Linked DNA regions of Halorhodospira halophila. The main gene of each other region encodes a partner of the protein of the gene in region 2 in a complex. Links are inferred from orthologs where the notes say so. Each region holds a gene or a part of one and is shown on either strand. Other genes may lie near its edges.

What was found.
Region 1: the proteins of holB (region 2) and holA are in contact, whole or in part, in a cryo-EM structure (PDB 8GIZ), measured with the Escherichia coli proteins. The link is inferred for Halorhodospira halophila from one-to-one orthologs.

What each region holds. Positions count from the first base shown.
Region 1 is NZ_NHSN01000027.1:7,170-10,147, reverse strand. It holds holA (DNA polymerase III subunit delta), read left to right. Parts: upstream 1-976; coding sequence 977-1,981; downstream 1,982-2,978. Other genes in the region: CCR79_RS11415 (glutamate-5-semialdehyde dehydrogenase), read left to right, coding at 2,031-2,978; lptE (LPS assembly lipoprotein LptE), read left to right, coding at 456-977; leuS (leucine--tRNA ligase), read left to right, coding at 1-429. UniProt on the Escherichia coli protein: Part of the beta sliding clamp loading complex, which hydrolyzes ATP to load the beta clamp onto primed DNA to form the DNA replication pre-initiation complex.
Region 2 is NZ_NHSN01000001.1:64,963-68,826, reverse strand. Bases 865-3,864 are described here. They hold holB (DNA polymerase III subunit delta'), read right to left. Parts: upstream 2,893-3,864; coding sequence 1,837-2,892; downstream 865-1,836. Other genes in these bases: mltG (endolytic transglycosylase MltG), read right to left, coding at 3,533-3,864; tmk (dTMP kinase), read right to left, coding at 2,889-3,536; CCR79_RS00310 (aminotransferase class V-fold PLP-dependent enzyme), read left to right, coding at 865-1,861. Outside these bases: CCR79_RS00315 (cytochrome b/b6 domain-containing protein), read left to right, coding at 1-516; more of CCR79_RS00310, read left to right, coding at 710-864. UniProt on the Escherichia coli protein: Part of the beta sliding clamp loading complex, which hydrolyzes ATP to load the beta clamp onto primed DNA to form the DNA replication pre-initiation complex.

The sequences.
Region 1 (2,978 bases), on a different replicon or contig from region 2:
CGCTTCACCTTCAATACCGCCATCGCGGCGGTGATGGAGCTGTGCAACGCCTTGGGCAAGGCCGGGGACGACAGCGACGCTGGCCGTGCGGTGATGCAGGAGGGGCTGGAGGCAGCCGTGCTGATCCTGGCGCCGATCACCCCGCACCTTTGCCACCACCTGTGGTTCGAGCTCGGCCATACGGCCCCGGTGGTCGAGGCCGCCTGGCCCGAGGCGGACGAGCAGGCGCTGGTCCGTGACGAGGTGGAGCTGGTGGTCCAGGTTAACGGCAAGCTTCGCGGCCACGTCACCCTGCCCGCCGACGCCGATGAGCAGCAGGCCCGGGAGGCGGCGCTGGCCGAGCACAACGTGCAGCGCTTCGTGGCCGACAAGGAGATCAGGAAGGTGGTCTTCGTCCCCGGCAAGCTCATCAACGTGGTGGCCAAGTAGCGGCCTTCCGCCGCCAGGGGGTGCGGATGCGATTATCGTGGCGGAACCGGTCCCAGGGGGTGGTCGGGCTGCTGGGCGTGGCAGTACTGGCCCTGGCGCTGAGCGCCTGCGGCTGGCAGCTGCGTGGCGCCCCGGGCGGGATCTCGCTGGACGACCGGGTCATTCAGGTGGTGGACGAGGCGGGTAGCAGCGAGCTGCGCCGCGAGGTGCGCCGCGCCATCGAGGGGGGCGGCGGGCAGTACACCGAGAGCGCCGCCGGTGCCGAGTGGGTGCTGACCCTGCACGGTCGGGGCAGCAGCCGCGACACCGCCTCGGTCGGGGCCGGCGGTGATGTGCTCGACTACCGGCTGACCTACACCATCGACTACAGCGTGGTCGATGCCGAGGGCGAGACGCGCATCCAGCGCACCTCGTTGGATGCCCAGCGCACCTTTGCCGATCCGGACGGCGGGGCCGACGAGCGCCGGGCCCGCGAGGCGGAGTTGGAGGAGGAGCTGCGAGCCGACGCCGTGCGCTTGCTGATGCTGCGGCTCCAGGCCCTGCGCTGATGGCCGAGCGGCCGGAGACCCTGCATCGCCAGCTCGAGCGCGGGGTGCTGCCCCGGGTCTGCTTCATCGCCGGGGAGGAGCCGCTGCTCCAGCGCGAAGCCGCCGACGCCGTGCGCCGTGCGGCCCGCGAGGCCGGGCACGCCGAGCGCGAGGTGCTCGATGTCGATGCCGGGTTCGACTGGGGGCGGCTGACCGAGGCTGCGGGCAGCCTGTCGCTGTTCGGCGATCGCCGCCTCCTGGAGGTGCGCATGCCCGGCGGCAAGCCCGGGCGCGACGGGGCCGAGGCCCTCAAGTCCTACTGCCGCGACGCCCCGGAGGACACCGTCTTGCTGGTGACCAGTGGCCGCCTGGAGCGTTCGGCCCGGGAGGCGGCGTGGGCGCGGGCGCTGGCCGGGGCCGGCATCTTTGTCTACTGCTGGCCGGTGCCGGGCCGCGACATGCCGCGCTGGGTGGCCGAGCGGCTGCGCCGCGCCGGGCTGCAGGCGGACCCCGAGGCGGCGGCGCTCATCGCCGAGCGCTCCGAGGGCAACCTGCTGGCTGCGGACCAGGCGGTGGAGAAGCTGCGCCTGCTCGTCGGCAGCGGGGGCGGTGTGGATGTCGAGACGGCCGCCGGGGCCCTGGCCGACAGCGCCCGCTATACCGTGGACGATCTGGCCGACGCTGCCCTGGACGGGGAGTGGACGCGGGCGCTGCGCGTTCTGGCCGCGCTGGAGGAGGAGGGCGTGCAGCCTCCGCTGATCCTCTGGGCCCTGGCCCGGGATATCCGTGTGGCGGCACGGCTGGCGGCCGGCGCCGACGAGGGCGTGCTGCAGCGCGAGCGGATCTGGAAGCGGCGGGCCGCGCGGTTGCGCAATGCCGCCCGCCGGCGCCCGGTGGCCACCTGGCGGCAGTTGCTGCAGCGCTGCCACCGGGTGGATCGGGCGATCAAGGGGCTCCCGCCGGGGGAGCCGTGGGAGCAGCTGCGGGCCCTGGTCTCTCGCCTGGCGCGTGCCATGGCAAAATAGTGCCGGAAGGTACACCCTGTTCCTGATCGAGGCCATTTGAGCAAACCCGATGAGTGCAGAGCAGTCGAGCGACATCACCGAGACCATCCGGCGGGTCGGGCAGCAGGCCCGGGCGGCCGGGCGTGCCCTGGCACGTTCCGGCACCGGGGCGCGTAACAGCGCCCTGGCAGCCATTGCCGCCCGCATCGAGGCGGGTGCCGAGGCCATCGCCGCGGCCAACGCCGCGGACCTGGACGCTGCCCGCGAGGCCGGGCTCGATCCGGCCCTGATCGACCGCATGGAGCTGACCCCGGGGCGCATCCAGGGTATGGCCGACGGGTTGCGCGAGATCGCCGGGCTGCCGGACCCGGTTGGCGCGGTGCGCGAACTCTCCGCGCGGCCCTCGGGGATCCAGGTCGGCCGCATGCGCATGCCCATCGGGGTGATCGGCATCATCTACGAGTCTCGTCCCAACGTCACCGCCGATGCCGCCGGGCTGTGCATCAAGTCGGGCAACGCCACCATCCTGCGCGGCGGCTCCGAGGCGATCCGTTCCAATCGGGCCATCGCCGAGCAGATCCGCGCCGGGCTGGAAGATGCCGGGCTGCCCGGCGACGGCGTCCAGGTGGTCGCGACCACGGATCGGGATGCCGTCGGCGCCCTGATCCAGATGCCCGAGTCGGTGGACGTGATCGTCCCGCGCGGCGGCAAGGGCCTGGTCGAGCGCATCGCGCGCGAGGCGCGGGTGCCGGTGATCAAGCACCTCGATGGGGTCTGTCACGTCTACATCGACGGGGCGGCCGATACCGACAAGGCAGTGGCCATCGCCGTCAATGCCAAGACGCAGCGCCTGGGCACCTGCAACACGATGGAGACGCTGCTGGTGGACGAGGCCGCCGCCGGGCGCGTCCTCCCGGAGATCGGCCGCCAGTTGCGCGAGGCCGGGATCGAGGTGCGCGGCTGCCAGCGCACCCGGGACCGGCTCGCCGAGGCTGTACCTGCCACGGAAGCGGACTGG
Region 2 (3,864 bases):
TGGCTGATCACGCTCCTGTTTGCGGCCTCGTTCTTTACCGCTGTGATCGGCGAGATGCCCGCCCACCTGTGGGTCAGTTACTTGCTGACCGTGGTCGTGCTGGCGCGGATCGTCTGGGGATTCGTCGGGCCGCCACAGGCGCGTTTCTCGCACTTCGTGCCGGGGCCGCGTGCGTTGATGGCGCATCTGCGTGCGATGAGCACCGGAGAGGACCGTCGCTATTTGGGCCATCCGCCGCAGGGCGGTGTGATGGCAGTGATCCTGCTCTTGGGACTGGTGATCGCGTCCGTATCAGGCATGATGCTGCCAGCGCTGGATCGCGGCGCGGGTCCGCTTGGGTTCCTATACGGGGCGCAACTGCCTGGGGAGTTGATCTCGGATGTGCACATCGTGAGTTCTTATACACTGCTGGCCCTGGTCGGCATGCACATCCTCGGCGTAACGCTCTCCGGTCGGCGTGAGAAGCAGAACCTGACCGCTGGTATGGTCGATGGTTACAAGCGCCCGAGTAGCTGAGGCGAAGAGAGACGGAAACAAGCCGAAACAAGCCCATGGCAGCGTGGCGGGAGAGCCGCGCTGCTTGCGTCTAACATAATTTAACATAATATACCTTCCGCGGCTCTCCGGGTGACCCCGATCGCACGGGTGACTGAGCGGCCAGCCTGCCGACAGCCCGGCGACGGGCCGGTATACTCGCCCCCCGGATCCGATGGCAACGACAAAGGCAACGGCAATGGCCCACCCGGAGTTCCCGCTCGACCCGAACCTGGTCTATCTCAACCACGCCGGGGTCGGCACCTGGCCGCAGCGGACTCGGGATGCCGTCCACCGATTTGCCGACGAATGCCTCCATCGCGGAGCCGCGGACTATCCCAACTGGCTGGAGGCGGAAGACCGTCTACGGGCCCGGCTGGCACGACTGATGGGTGTCGCTGGTGCCGTGTCGGACATCGCCCTGGTGCCGAACACCTCGGCGGGCCTCTCCATGGTCGCCCACGGGGTGACCTGGCAGCCCGGCGACGAGGTGATCATCAACGACCAGGAATTCCCCTCCAATCGCTGGGTCTGGCAATCCCTGGCCCGACACTACGGCGTCCACGTCCGTCAGGTGCGACTGAGCGACGGCGCCACGCCGGAGGACGCCCTCATCGACGCCCTGACGCCACGCACCCGGCTGCTTCCGATCAGCAGTGTCCAGTACGGCACGGGACTGCGCATGGACCTGGAGCGGCTGAGTAACGCCTGTCGCGAGCGCGGCGTCCTGCTCTGCGTCGATGCGATCCAGACGCTGGGCGCCCTTCAGCTTGCCGTGGACGCCGATTTCATTGTCGCGGATGGACACAAGTGGATGCTCGGCCCGGAGGGGATCGGCGGGCTGTACGTCCATCCCCGGGTGCGCGATGAGCTGCGGATCTGGCAGATCGGCTGGCATATGGCCGAAGATCTGGGCGCCTTCGACCGACCCGACTGGGATCCCGCCGGCACCGGCCGGTGCTTGGAACCCGGTAGCCCGAACCTGCTTGGCAGCCACGCCCTCGAAGCGAGCCTGGCGGTGCTCGAGGATGTCGGCTTGAAGGAGGTCGAGCGGCGCGTCCTGACGAACGCCCGGGAGGCCATGGAAGGCGTCCGGCGCCACGGTTTCGAGCTGGTGACACCGACTGAAGCGGATCGCCACGCCGGTATTGTCACCTTCCGCGTCCCGGGCGCCGACCCGGAGCGCCTCCTGGCGGCTCTGCGCGCCCGCGATGTTGCCTGTGCCTCGCGTTGTGGCGGCATCCGTTTCTCGGCGCACTTCTACAACACGGCCGAGGACCTGGAGGAAGCCTGGCGGCGGCTTCAGGCCTGCCTGGCGGCCGAGTGACCCACGGGCCGCAGGGCTGCGGCCAGGTCGAGGAGGATCGCCTCCGCGGCCAGACGTCCATTCAGGGGTTGCTCCAGGCTGCGCCGGTGCTCGCCGATGCGCAGGAACGTCTGGTGCAGCGACTCCGGCGATGCCTGCCGAATCAGCTGTTGCGCCAGGGTTGAGGGCAGCAGCCCGCGATCCGGTGCGCCGTGGCGCTGACGCAGCAGATCCGCGAGGATCGCCGAAACCGCGTCGGCCAACGCCTCCGGCGCCCGTTCCCAGGTCTCTGCCTCTTTGACCGGATCGCCACCGGCACTCAACCGGTGAAGCTGCTGGAGCAATGCCTCGTACCCCTCAAGGCCCTGTTCGCGGAGGATGCGCTCGGCCGCCAGCGGCATGCCGCCGGCCAGCGCCAGTGCCTTGTCTGCCCGCTCAGCCCCGGCCGCGGCACGCTCGATTAGCCACTGCCGTGCCGTGCCCCAAGGCGGTGGCGACAACCCGCGCACCGTGCACCGGCTGCGTACGGTCGGTGGCAGCCGCCCCGGTCGCCCGGTAGCCAAGATGAGGAACACCCCTGCGGGCGGCTCCTCCAGTGTCTTGAGCAGGCTGTTGGCCGCTGCGCGGTTGAGCCGGTCGCACGGCACAATCACCGCGACCCGGCTGCCGCTGAGCTGCGCGCTCAGATGCAGGAAATCGACCAGCCCGCGGACGCTATCGACCACGATTTCGCCGCGCTCGCCACCGCGGCTGGGGCTGAGGGTGCGCAGATCGGGGTGGGCCCCGCCACCGGTCAGACGACAGCCACGGCATTCCCCGCAGGGCCGCTGTCCGCCCTCCTCCCCCCCCTGACAGAGCAGCGCCCGGGCCAGGACGCCGGCCAGCAGCCTCTTTCCGAGTCCGGTTCGCCCAGTCAGCAGCAGGGCGTGATGCAACCGACCCTGGTCGTGCAGGGCGAGCAGCCGGTCAAGTTCCGGGAGCAGCCAGGGCGGGAGCTGGCCCCGTCCCTGCCCCGGCGGCACCCAGTCCGGATGCTCGGGTGCTTCGCTCATGACGCACTCCGCGCCGGGAGCAGGTCGGCCAGTGCGGCGCGTGCCTGGCGGGCCACGTCGTCTTCCGGCCGGTTCGCGTCAATGCAACGGAAGCGCGTTGGTTCCGCTGCGGCACGACGGGCGTAAGCGGCGCGCGCCGCAAGGAAGAACGGGTCCTGCTCCTGCTCGAAACGATCCTCCCCGCTGCCCCGACTGGCGACCCGGGAGCGTCCGACCGACGGATCCACATCGAGCAGCAGCGTCCGGTCAGGCACGAAGCCCCCGTGGACCCACTGCTCCAGTACCGCGATCCGTTCATCACCGAGCCCGCGGCCGCCGCCCTGATAGGCGTAGGTGGCGTCGGTAAAGCGGTCGCTGACCACCCAGCGCCCCGTGGCCAGGGCTGGATGGATGACCTGCGCGAGGTGCTCGGCCCGCGCGGCGAAGACGGTCAACGCCTCGGCCTCTGCGCTGAGACCGCTGTACTGCGGGTCGAGGAGCGCGCCGCGCAGGGCCTCGCCGAAAGGCGTGCCCCCAGGCTCGCGGGTGAACAGCGGCCGCTCGATGCCGGCCTCTTCCAGCATCTGCTCGATGGCCCGCAGACAGGTGGTCTTGCCGGCCCCTTCCAGCCCTTCGACGGTGATGAAACGGCCTCGCTCCGTCACTCCTCCTCCAGGATGTAGCGTCGGACGGCCTCGTTGTGCTCGTCCAGCGTGTCCGAGAAATGGTGGCTGCCGTCGCCGCGGGAGACGAAATAGAGCGCACTGCCCGGCTTCGGGTCGACAGCCGCTTTCAGAGAGGCCCGCCCGGGAAGGGCGATCGGGGTCGGCGGCAGGCCGTGGCGCGTGTAGGTGTTGTAAGGCGTATCACGGCGCAGATCGGATCGGCGCAGCCGCCCGTCGTAGTCTTCGCCCAGGCCGTAGATCACGGTTGGATCCGTCTGCAGGCGCATGCCCTGCTCCAACCGCCGCGTGAACACCCCCGCCACCTTCC